One region of the Aneurinibacillus sp. XH2 genome, then DNA from elsewhere that is predicted to be linked to it. Evidence: riboswitches for the same ligand, from Rfam matches in the RefSeq annotation. Region 1 holds a riboswitch; each other region holds the start of a gene.
What was found. A riboswitch is a leader RNA that binds a small molecule or an ion and turns the genes downstream of it on or off. The one in region 1 is predicted to bind S-adenosylmethionine.

Region 1 (3,137 bases):
ACGATCTGCTTGTCCGCACCTTTTGCGCTTAAAAACTGGAATTCCAGACAACCGGGTACCTGTTTCATCCGCTCCACGCTTTTAGCAAACATCTCTGCCATCCGCTCCTTGCCTTCAGCGGGGACTTGCAACACATTCATCACAACATACATTTGTAAAGCTCACCTCCGTAAAGTATCGCTCCTTTTCAATATAGCAAATCACTCCGTTAATTTCCAATGTAAGCGCATTATCTTTAACAAGATTGTCTTTTCTGCGATATTCCAAAGTATGACACAATCCATTATAATAAAGATGAAATAGGCTTGGGAAAGGAGACAAAGAAATGGTTATCATCTTGCTTGTCTCAGTCATGTTACTTGGTGCGATCTTCACAGCTGGTTATAACGAAGACAAAACTTGGGGACTATGAAATATAAGAACTCCGCATCTTTTATAAAGAGCGGAGTTCTTGCGTTAGGCAAAAAGGGCAAGCCGGTTGTCTCGCTTCTTAGAATACCGGAATAACTGCACCTTTATATTTTTCTTCGATAAACTTCTTCACATCGTCTGATTTCAGTACTTGAATCAGCTTCTTAATCTCCTCGCGGTTTTCATCGCCTTCTCTAACAGCGATAATGTTAGCAAACGTTTTGGCGGCCTCGGAATCTTTGTTTTCTACCGCAAGCGCCTGGTCGAACGTCAGACCGCCTTCCATCGCGTAGTTTCCATTAATGACTGCGTAATCCACTTCATTGATCGCCCGCGGCAGCATGGAAGCTTGCATTTCCGTAATTTTGATCTTTTTCGGATTCTGGATAATATCCTGTTTCGTCAAGCTGTTTAGCTCTTTGCCGGGCGTCAGTTTAATCCAGCCTTTCGATTCCAGCAATTTCAATGCGCGTGCACCGTTGGATACATCGTCTGGAATCGCTACAACTGCACCTTGTTTCGGTTCAGGCGCCTTTTCTTTGCCTGGGTACAGTCCCATCGGTTCCAAGTGAATGCCATCCAATGCTTTGATATGAGTGCCATGTTTTTTATTGAAATCTTCAAGATAAGGAATGGTTTGGAAATAGTTCGCATCAAGCTGTTTTTCTTCAAGCGCCGTGTTCGGCAGCACATAGTCTGTAAATTCTTTTACTTCCATCTCCACGCCTTGCTCTTTTAATTTATCCTGTACAAACTTAAGAATTTCCGCATGCGGAACAGAGCTTGCACCGACCACAATTTTCTTCCCATTACCTTCCCCGCCGCATGCCGCGAGCAAACCGACGGTGAGCAACAAAACGACAGATACAATCCATTTTTTCATCGTCTTTTACCCCTCTTTACTCTCAATTCATTTCTAATTTTCTATGTCTGGCAAAGGTGTCGGTTCGTATCGCGCACATGGGCCCGATATGCGTGATACAAAAACCCCTCTCCGGCAGAGCGAAGAGGGGTTATATCTTAACCTCGAACTCTTATCTGCCAGGATAGAAAAATCCTGCTGGAATTGGCACAGCATTTTCCGCTCAAGGAAAATCCGCTGCCGGGCTTCATTGGGCCAGTCCCTCCGCCTCTCTCGATAAGCGAGAAGTATTTAATTATTATGCTGAGAACTATATTACGTGTCTTATGCACTCTTGTCAATTATTTTTCTAATAAAATGTTTTTGTTAATTATTCGGAAAAAATTCCGTTGCGTGAAATAAGTTGATCGTACAGCTCTTGCAGCGTACCGGAAGCATCCACCCGGTATTGTGGCACACCGCGATCAATCTTGTAATCTTCGACAAGAAATGTCTTCAAACCAACTTCCGCCGCTACCATATCCTGTTGCATATCATTGCCGACCATGATAGCATACTTCGGCTTTATGCCAATCCGTTCACAAATTTCCAGGAAATATTTCGGGTTCGGCTTACAATAATGGGATGACTCAAAAACGGTTACATGAATAAAATCATTTTCCTTGAGACCAGCCCACTTCATCCGCTCGCGAATAGCAACGTCGGGAAATATCGGATTGGTAGCCACAACAAGCTTGTAGCCCTGCTTTTTCGCTTCCTCTACGACTTGAAGCGCGTACGGGTGCGGTTCAATATCTTCCTTCAACCGCGGAAACTCTTCCGCATAAAACTTATCAAACACAGGCCAGATGGCTTCCTGTTCTAAGCCGCATAACGAAAGGAAATGGTCACGGAAAATCTCTTCGTTCGTCCGTTCTGCCCTGTCATCTGTCATCATGTACTTGGTCGCCTGCCACACAGACTTGACCAACAATTCCGGATCGACAATATGAGCGGTATATTCCCCCAGCCTCTTCATATACCTGTGAACAAAAGCTTCTGTGTCCAATGCCAACAACGTTCCGTCCAGATCAAATAGCATCGCTCTTTCCGCCATTCCCGGATCCTCCTTTTACTGTTTCCACTGCTGAGCGATATGCTCTTTCTATTCTTGTACAAATCCCGATAATTGCAGCCTGTCTGTTTCGCACGGTCGATAATAATGAACATGCGGAATTTATTCCTTCGATAATATATACCTCCAAACTTCTGTATCCCGTTTTACTTCATGCCAGGGTAACCTATTTGTCTAAGACCTTCATACAATACAATCGCCGCTGTATTAGACAGATTAAGTGAACGAGTCGCATCGCCCATCGGGATGCGTATCGTTTGTCCGGGATATTGCGAAAGAATCTCTTGCGGAATACCGGTTGTTTCCTTACCGAAAACAAAAAAATCACCATCCCTGTATTCTACCTCGGAATGGTATCTCGCTCCACTCGTCTCGACAAAAAAGAGCCGTCCTTCCCTGTGCTGCGCTGCGAAATCGGCGAACGATTTATAGTATGTAATATCGACCGCATGCCAATAATCAAGCCCTGCCCGCTTTAAATATCTATCGTCCGTGGAAAAACCGAGCGGCTCGATTAAATGAAGCTTTGTCCCGGTCGCCGCACACGTGCGGGCGATATTGCCCGTATTGGCCGGTATAAGCGGCTCATGCAACACGATGTTAAACGCCATTCACCTGTTCACCTCATCTTTATCATAGCACATTCTTTGTAAAACAGAAATGAACGTACTTTCGTCTGTTGCTTTTCATCATAATATGTAAAAAAGAGCCGCTGCGCAAAATTGCGGCCCTTCTCTTCGCATTCCTTTA
Region 2 (3,137 bases), 1.4 Mb from region 1:
ATTCAGCAGGCGCTTGGGCAGGGTAAAGTCGTTATCGTTGCCGGGTTTCAGGGCATTTCTGAGAGCGGACAGATCACCACGCTCGGACGCGGTGGTTCGGATACGACAGCGGTAGCGCTTGCAGCTGTGCTGAAAGCGGATAGGTGCGAAATTTACACGGATGTTGACGGAGTGTATACCGCAGACCCGCGCATTGTGTCTTCCGCTCGTAAATTGGCCCGCATTTCTTATGATGAAATGTTGGAGTTGGCAACGCTTGGTGCGGGGGTGCTTCATCCGAGGGCGGTGGAATGTGCAAAGCAGCATCAAGTGTGCCTTACTGTACGTTCAAGCTTTAGTGAAGAGGAAGGAACCATTATCGAGGAGGAAGCAGATATGGAACAAGGGCTTGTCATTAGCGGAGTTGCTTACGATAAAAATGTAGCTAAAATAACTGTAGTCGATATGCCGGCAAAGGTAGATACGCTGTCAAACTTGTTTGCAGTACTGGCAGCTGAACATGTTAATGTTGATATCATTGTCCAAAGTTCGTATGAAGCGGAGACCACAAATGTCTCGTTTTCCGTAAGCGGAGATGAAGTTAAGAAAACGTTAGATGTATTGCATAAGCAACGGGATACGTTGCAGTTCGGTTATGTGGTGGCAGAAAAGGAACTGGCTAAAGTATCGATTGTAGGCGCTGGCATGATTACGAATCCAGGGGTAGCAGCGAGAATGTTTACATGCCTTGCTGAAGCCGGAGTAGAGGTTAAAATGGTTTCGACTTCTGAAATTAAGGTCTCATGCGTAGTACCGCTCGAAGACATGGAAAAAGCAGTGCGCAATCTGCATACTGTGTTTGGCTTGGATACGAAGGAAAAAGCTGTTGTTTATTAAGTGTTTGCTGGTGGCTGGTCAGTGAATCAGCAAGTGAATGTTGTGCAGCAATCGCTGCAATAAGAAAAGCTCGCGGGCGCACCCGCGAGCTTTTTACACGTTTAGGCGACAATTTTTTCGTTGTTTAGCGAATTTGGAAGCAGTCCTGCGAGCGCAAGGCGCCGGCGAACTTGAATACCGATGTAAGAAGCAAGGATGATTTTGATTAAGTCAGGCAGAATGAATGTTATGTCTATCCCGATTGCTTTATCCCATGTCATGCTGCCCACTAATTTAAGTTGTATAACGCCTGCAACGTGGATAATGGCAAGGCCTACTATATTTACAATGAACGCTTTCATGAAAGTTAGCTTTCCACGGTCTATCATTGTCCCCATAACAAAGGCGGAAACGATATAGCCGATGAGATACCCGCCGGTTGGTCCGACTAGAACGGGAAGACCTGCGTTAAATTTAGCGAAAACCGGTACGCCGATGGCTCCAACCAAAATATAAAGCAGAATAGCTAATGTACCGTACCGTCGCCCCAGAATCACCACAGTCAACGCGACGGCGAAATTTTGCATTGTAAACGGCACCGGCGGCAAGAAGGTAATTGAAATTTGGGCGCATACGGCGATAATTGCGCAAAATAAAGCCGAAAGAATCATCATTTTTAAACTTGTTTTTCCCATCTGTGCTCTCCTTAAATATGAGATAATTTGTTAACATTTTTTATAAATAAGTTTACAAATTTGATTAAGATGTTGTCAATATTGACATTAGTCAGTAAAAATCTTAGTATTGAACTAACCTAACCTAAAATTAAAGATGGAATCATACGAAAGTGCTCTTATCAAGAGAGGTGGAGGGACTGGCCCGATGAAACCCGGCAACCCCGCATATGCTTGCGGACAAGGTGCTAATTCCAGCAGAGCGGTATGCGCTCTGAAAGATAAGGGGAGGTAATATGCGACACAAGCGCCTCTTCCTTATTGGAAGTGGCGTTTTTTATATGATAGACAAATGCGACGCTTGAAAAAACAGAGGAAGAGAAGAAAGGAGTGAAGGCGCATGCAGCAAAAGATGGTGATTGACGAGATTACGCTGGAGTGTGGAGAAACGTTAAAACAGGTGGAAATCGCGTATGAAGCGTGCGGAATATTAAATAAGGATAAAACGAATGCTATTCTTGTATGCCACGCGCTGACCGGAGATGCGCGCGCCGTTGGAGACGAGAAAACACCGGGATGGTGGGAAGGCTTAATCGGCCCTGGGCGCTATATCGATACGAATCAATATTTCGTCGTCACCTCTAACGTGCTGGGCGGATGTGCAGGGACGACCGGCCCAGCTTCTGTGAACCCGGAGACGGGACAGCCGTATGGCGCTGATTTTCCGGTTGTAACGATACGAGATATGGTGAAGCTTCAGTATTTAATGGTACGAAAACTGGGTATCAATAAACTGCTAGCAATTATCGGTGGCTCAATGGGGGGGATGCAAGTATATGAATGGGCGGTCATGTATCCAGAGATGGCCCATTTGATTATTCCCATTGCGACCTCCACACGGCTGTCCGCTGTTGCTATCGCTTATAACGATGTAGGACGGCAAGCGATCCTTTGCGATCCGGAATGGAAAAACGGAAATTATTACCCTGGAAAAGGTCCTGTGAACGGTTTATCCATCGCGCGAATGCTTGGTATGATTACGTACCGCACCGCAGAATTGTTTGAATACCGTTTCGGTCGACGTTTAAAAGATGAGCGCGATGTTACCCATTTTGATTCGACATTTAATATTGAAAGCTACCTGCGCTATCAAGGACAAAAACTGGTTAACCGCTTTGATGCGAATAGTTATCTTTACCTGTTGAAAGCGATGGATTCGCATGATATCGGCCGCGGGCGGGGGGGCATTGAGGCGGCCCTTGAACGGATTCAGGCCCGCGTATTGTCAATCGCTATCTCTAACGATTTGCTGTATCCGGCCGATCATCAGGAAGAAGTGGTGAAAATGCTTCGTGCGGCCGGAAAAGAAGTGGAATATCATTTCGTCGAATCTATATACGGACATGATGGGTTTCTTGTCGAATTTGTGAAGATCGGGCCGCTTGTAGAACAATTTATTGAAAAATATTATTCCAGCACTTTTACACAGTCTGCCGCGCCCCGATAAATGCGGAGTGGTTATCGGGTAATTTCGACAATTTGTCTACCGCTTTCCTTGACGGTACCCCCTACTAGGAGTAAAATGAATTTGTCACAAAGTCTTCATTT
Region 3 (3,137 bases), 1.2 Mb from region 1:
GTGTTTATTCCATATGAGGCTACCGGCCTTATGGGAAGTGTAGGAGCGGTTAAAGATTTACTGCAATCATCACAGAGTAATATGAGGGTGGATAAATAGAAAACCACATAGCTATGAGTTATAACTCTGACATGAAAGCAATAGACATAAGCGTCAGTCAATGTAGTGAGATATTAAGAGAAAGTAGAAAAAGATGATAAACAATCGGGTGAAGGAAAAAGCAGGAAAAAACGAATGCTTTTTCCTTCTTTTTTTAGCTGTTTGTAGGAAGAATTTGCGGCTTGCTCGTCGTTGCTTTCTTCCAGGAAGAGCGTATAGAACGAATATCATCAAGCTCAAAAAAATTTATGCGTTTTCATAAATCTATTATCTTAAAACCATTTTCCTGTGATAAAATTTAATCAGAACAAAAATAAGCATAAATACCTATGAAAATTAAGAAAGTAGGGTTTGTTCGTGAAAAAAGTGCATATTCGTTCTGTAAAACCGGGGGATAAAATTGCAAAGACAATTTTATCGGAAGCAGGACAGGTGTTGTTGGCCGCCGGACTTGAATTAAGCCAACGTTACATTGACCGGTTAAAAGCGCTAGGCATAGATACGGTATATATTGAAGATGAGCATACGGACGATATTGTACCGGAGGATGTGCTCAGTGATACGACGCGCAAAAAAGCGGTGGAGACTGTATACAAAATGATGACAGGGCTTATGGATCAACCAAAGGTAACAGGACGGATAGCGATGCCAGATATGGGCAAGGTATTCCGGAATGTTTTTGGCAACATACTAGGAGATTTAAGCGGAAGAAAGGATATTATGGTAAATCTTGTAAATCTTCATTCGCTGGGTGGTTACCTGTTTCATCATTCGGTCAATGTGGCGGTACTGGCTGGAATTATTGGGTTGGCCAAAGGGTACAATCGGGAGCAGCTCATGGATCTTGGCGTGGGAGCGTTGCTGTTCGACATAGGTATGATTATGTTACCGAAGGATCTGTGGAATAAGAAGACGATGCTAACTGAGGAAGAGCGGGCGTATATTGAAAACCATACAGAAGACGGATTTAATATTTTGCGTTACCAGTACGATATGTCCCTTCTTTCCGCTCATTGTGCGCTGCAACATCATGAACGGTATAACGGGTCCGGTTATCCGCGCAAACTGGAGAAAGATCAAATTCATGAATACGCGCAAATTGTCGGTATAGCCGATGTGTATGATGCGCTTACTTCCCATCGCTCACATCGTCAGCATTATACACCTAATGAAGCGCTGGAATACTTGTTTGCTTCCGGAAATACCCTGTTTGACCTAGAATTGGTGAAATTGTTCGTAAAACATATTGCCGCCTATCCTATAGCGTCTACCGTCGTATTGAATACAGGACAAATTGGGGTCGTATCTCATGTTCATCCGAATGCTGTGCATAGACCAATCGTTCGGATTGTGCAAGAACGTGATGGTACGGTAGTAAAGGCTCCGTATGAAATTGATCTAAAAACCCATACTAATATTGTGATTACACGTACGTTATGAAAGAAATCACGAGATGTATAAAAATTTCTATTGACTCTTTTCAGATATTGATTAATAATTAGTTAAAAGTTAGTTAGAAAAGTGAAAATAAAAACGATTCTTATCCAGAGTAGGCTGAGGGACTGGCCCAATGACGCCCGGCAACCGGTATATTATATACACGGTGCCAATTCCAGCAGGATTCGTTTCCTGAAAGATAAGGATTTCGCGTTTTGATGAAGATGCAGAGACCTCCCTTCTTTCAGGAGGTCTTTTTTATTTTGTACGTGAGCGAATTTGTGTCAGAAAAGGGGACGATGATGATGAGCGGAGTGACAGCAGTAAAAACGAAACCGGCACTTGAAAATCAACTTCAGAAAAAAATTTTGATTATTGATGGAGCGATGGGCACGATGCTGCAACAGGCGGGGCTCGGGCCGGAAGACTTTGGCGGTGAGCAGTATGAAGGATGCAATGAAATACTGAACCTAACGCGCCCGGACGTGATTCGTAACATTCACGAAACTTATTTGGAAGCAGGAGCGGACATCATTGAGACCAACACATTTGGCGCCACATCCATTGTGCTTGCGGAGTACGATTTACAGCACTGTGCCCGGGAAATTAACCTGGCAGCAGCTCGGCTGGCACGGGAGGCGGCAGATAAATACTCTACGCTGGAATGGCCTCGTTATGCCGCCGGCTCGATCGGGCCGACCACTAAAACCTTATCCGTTACCGGCGGTGTAACCTTTGAAGAACTGGTGGAAGCATACTATGAGCAGGCGCTGGCTTTGATTGAAGGCGGGGTGGATGTGCTACTGCTGGAGACGGTTCAAGATACGTTGAATGTAAAAGCGGGCGGTATTGGCGTACAGCGGGCGTTCGAAGCGGCGGGACGTAAGCTCCCTATTATGATTTCAGGCACAATTGAGCCGATGGGTACTACGCTTGCTGGTCAGAATATTGAGGCTTTTTATATTTCTTTAGAGCATTTGCAACCCGTGTCTATTGGATTGAATTGCGCGACAGGCCCGGAATTTATGCGTGATCATATTCGAACGTTATCCGCCATGGCGAATTGCGCGGTCAGCTGTTATCCAAATGCTGGCCTTCCGGACGAGAACGGGCATTACCACGAGTCCCCGCAGGCGTTGGCGACCAAATTGGCCGGATTCGCCGAGCAAGGTTGGATTAACGTGGCGGGTGGCTGTTGTGGCACGACGCCTGATCATATTCGTGCCATCGCGGAAGCGCTCAAAGATTATCAACCGCGCAGACCGCAGGGACTAAGCACGCACGCGGTTTCCGGCATTGAACCTGTATATCTGGAACAGGACAATCGCCCGCTTTTTGTGGGAGAACGGACGAATGTAATCGGCTCGAAGAAATTTCGCGATTTGATCAAAGAAGGGAAGTATGAAGAAGCTTCAGAAATTGCTCGTGCACAGGTAAAGCGGGGCGCGCATGTTATTGATATCTGTCTGGCCGATCCGGATCGCGATGAAGCGGCCGATATGGAGGCTTTTTTGAAATTTGTTGTACGTAAAGTTAAGGTTCCGCTCATGATCGATTCCACAGACCCTAAAGTTGTCGCTTTGGCGCTGAAGTATTCCCAG
Region 4 (3,137 bases), 1.2 Mb from region 1:
AATTTCGCTAAATAGCTGTTGATTCTTGTCTATATCCGTTATATTATGAAAAATTACATTTTTGTTTACCTGACATTTATTTTACCAGTACTGCGGCATCTTCTCTTGCTGCGCTCAGCCGTTCGTCTAACACCGGGCGAAGCTTGAGTTCCGCCTGTAAGTCGTCGGCCAATGCTTTCAACGCGTACACATCCGGATTGCTGATTACGGCAGCTACATGTACTTCGCTCCCACTGCTAACTGTTTCCACCGCGTGCAAAAACCCTTCTCCACCTGATAAAAAGGAAATCAGACGAATTTTCTGACTGTCATTCGTTTGTTTTGAAAAGGTAAAGAACGCCAGCACCACTTTTTCCACACCTGTGCTTTGCTCCACGTCTTCTCTCATGAGCCCCTCTTTATCGGGTGTAAATGTCCAACCACGAACAATGTTTAACATATCTTCCACAATCGCGCTTCCTGTAGGCAGCGCTCCTGCTCCCTTTCCGGTAAATGATACATCTCCAACTACATCGCCGGTAATAAAAACACCATTGCATTCATTTTTAACTCCGGAGAGTGGATGAGCGTACGGCACCAACGTCGGCACAACCCGTAAGCAGCATCCTGCGTCCGTGCGTTCTGCGGAAGCAAGCAACTTAATACGGTATGCCAGCTTCTCACATACTTTCATCTCTTCACCGGTTATGGACGCAATTCCTTCGCGCTCCTGTTCCAGTACCGGGGTGTCGGGGCCGAAGCACAGATTAGCTATAATCTGAATTTTGTTAAATGCATCATACCCTTCTACATCCGCCGTAGGATCAGCCTCTGCAAAGCCAAATTCCTGTGCCTGTTCCAGCGCTTCTTGATATGTGAGTCCTTCTTCTTCCATCTTGGTTAAAATATAGTTGGTCGTACCGTTTAAAATACCGTATACACGCGTAATCCGGTTTGCCTTTAATAGCTGGCTTAACGCATTTAAAATTGGAATGCCGCCACCTACGCTCGCTTCGTATAGGAGCGAAACACCATTTTTGTCAGCCAGCCTGTGCAAATGTGTGCCATAGGCAGCGATCATTTCCTTATTCGCAGATACAACGTGGCACTTCCGTTCAATCGCTTGCTCGATATAACCGAGTGCGGGGGAAATCCCGCCCATCGCATCAATCACAATCTCCGGATTTTTCTCCCAAATGGTTTCGATCTCTGTAGTCAAAAGTTCCCGTTTTACTTTCACGCGGCGCGGCTTTTTAACATCGCGCACCAGAACGCCTACCACTTCAAACTTGACCCCCGCCTGCTTTTCGATTCGTGTAGCATGTGTATGTAAAATCGTCATAACTCCTGAACCGACTGTACCCAACCCAAGTAACGCAATTTTCCAAGTTTTCATAACGTATCCCTCCCAAAATCTATAGCCTGCGAAATAAAAAACCCTCTTCCAGAGAAGAGGGCTGTTGGACCATATCGATCCGCAACACGTTCCTCCTCTCATCTGCCAAAGCTTATACACAAGCTTTGATGGAATTAGCACCTTTCAGGCTTTTGCCTGCGGTTGCTGAGGTTTCATCGGGCCATTTCCCTCCGCCTCTCTGGATAAGAGTTTTCCGTTTCGTTCGCTATTTAATTGATTTAAAAATTATACTATCGTGTTTTTCCGCGAATGTCAAATATTTGTACAAGCTTTTTTTATGGTTTTCCGCCAGAGATTCAAGCTACTTGAACCAAGAGAGAATTTGCTCGATCAAATGTTTCAAAAATAAAAGAATTTCCTGTACGAGCGATTTTGCTTCCGGGTTGTTATTCAGGAACTCTTGAATTTTTCCTTTATAGCTTGAAACCTGCTCCAGCGTTTTGTTCCAGTCAATATCTAAATTTTGGATTTTACGTAGAATGCTGACGAGGGATTCAATCTCCGCGTCGGAAAGATTCAGTCCCATCTGATCCGCTACGCTGCGAATCATTTCGCGCAATTGGTCGTCAGACAATTTACTCGTCTGTTTGGCCAGTTCCGCTTTCAGGCGTGTCAGAAGCTCAGCCGCTTTTTCTTTATCGCCGATCGTCTCACCGATTTTCGCGGTGGTGACCATCTCTTCGTTTGCCACTTTTTTCTGCGTTTCATCAATTTTTTTCCCGGTTACCGTTTCATACGCCTTCATAATTCCTGTCAGCGCAGCCGTGCCAGACACCGGGAACGGGGCATCAATTTTTACAATCGCGTCTTTTACACCCGCCGTCGCCAATGCGTTTTCGTACATGGCTTTGCTAACCCAGGTAATATTGTTTGTTTCAACCACAATCCCCTTGCCAGGTTCAGCGATTTGAATCATCGCCGACGAAATGGCACGGGTACCGATCACGCTTTTACTGAGCAAACCTTCCAGATATTTATGCTCCTCCGCGTTAGTGACGGTAATTTCTTGCGCGTTCGGCGCATTAAACCTGCTTTTGATTTGTTCTTTCTGCGCCGGTTTTAAATCCTGGCCAAGCGTGATAATGGTGTCACCCACCGCAGCGTCCGCATACGCGGTCGCAGTCGTCAGGATAAAAAGAAGTAGGGCTAAAAGCAGCCTCCTCACTTCTATTCACTCCTCCCCATCTGAAATGATATCCCATCTGAATTATAGCACAGAGAAGAAAAACAGCCAGAGCTGTGCGCATATACATGCGACAATGGAGTCATTTCACCCGCGCAGCGCCGACTCCATCAAGAGTTCCCTGTTTCTAACCAACAATTATGTCGGTTAACTAACTTACAGCCAAACTATAATCGGTAAAAACAAACAAGTCAACTCCCTAAAGAAGTGGTGGTTTACTCTCAAACACGATACAATATGTTATTTATCGTTTTTATATGCGTATATGCGGTAGCGAAAAAGAGGGTGTCCCACCACTTTTGGGGACACCCTCATAGATCTTATCTTACTTTTACCGCTGTTCCTGTAGCGATACACATCATCATACCATCGCGCAACGTTTCAAAATCTAAATCTACCCCAACAACCGCGTCGGCTCCCATCGCTCGCGCTTTATCTGCCATCTCTTTCAAAGCAATTTCCCGTCCCTCCGCGAGTTTGCTTTCATACGCGCCGCTACGACCACCGATAATGTCTGTAATCCCGGCCAAAAAATCCCGTACCACGTTTGATCCCATG

Region 2: it holds a riboswitch for S-adenosylmethionine, as region 1 does, so the genes downstream of both, metX (homoserine O-acetyltransferase MetX) here and ACH33_RS15125 (MetQ/NlpA family ABC transporter substrate-binding protein) in region 1, are expected to answer to the same signal.
Region 3: it holds a riboswitch for S-adenosylmethionine, as region 1 does, so the genes downstream of both, metH (methionine synthase) here and ACH33_RS15125 (MetQ/NlpA family ABC transporter substrate-binding protein) in region 1, are expected to answer to the same signal.
Region 4: it holds a riboswitch for S-adenosylmethionine, as region 1 does, so the genes downstream of both, ACH33_RS09335 (homoserine dehydrogenase) here and ACH33_RS15125 (MetQ/NlpA family ABC transporter substrate-binding protein) in region 1, are expected to answer to the same signal.

What each region holds. Positions count from the first base shown of each region.
Region 1 is NZ_CP014140.1:3,042,487-3,045,623, forward strand. Features, by position in the region: gene ACH33_RS15120 (antibiotic biosynthesis monooxygenase family protein) at 1-140, opposite strand, end outside; gene ACH33_RS15125 (MetQ/NlpA family ABC transporter substrate-binding protein) at 491-1,294, opposite strand; SAM riboswitch class I at 1,443-1,556, opposite strand; gene ACH33_RS15130 (HAD family hydrolase) at 1,644-2,369, opposite strand; gene trmL (tRNA (uridine(34)/cytosine(34)/5-carboxymethylaminomethyluridine(34)-2'-O)-methyltransferase TrmL) at 2,534-2,998, opposite strand; gene ACH33_RS15140 (RDD family protein) at 3,135-3,137, opposite strand, start outside.
Region 2 is NZ_CP014140.1:777,190-780,326, forward strand. Features, by position in the region: gene ACH33_RS03790 (aspartate kinase) at 1-876, shown strand, start outside; gene ACH33_RS03795 (biotin transporter BioY) at 978-1,550, opposite strand; SAM riboswitch class I at 1,706-1,817, shown strand; gene metX (homoserine O-acetyltransferase MetX) at 1,930-3,036, shown strand.
Region 3 is NZ_CP014140.1:549,745-552,881, forward strand. Features, by position in the region: gene ACH33_RS02670 (SPFH domain-containing protein) at 1-99, shown strand, start outside; gene ACH33_RS02675 (cyclic di-GMP phosphodiesterase) at 457-1,539, shown strand; SAM riboswitch class I at 1,637-1,742, shown strand; gene metH (methionine synthase) at 1,842-3,137, shown strand, end outside.
Region 4 is NZ_CP014140.1:1,872,564-1,875,700, reverse strand. Features, by position in the region: gene ACH33_RS09335 (homoserine dehydrogenase) at 77-1,375, opposite strand; SAM riboswitch class I at 1,471-1,585, opposite strand; gene ACH33_RS09330 (DUF1002 domain-containing protein) at 1,698-2,561, opposite strand; gene ACH33_RS09325 (YbjQ family protein) at 2,900-3,137, opposite strand, start outside.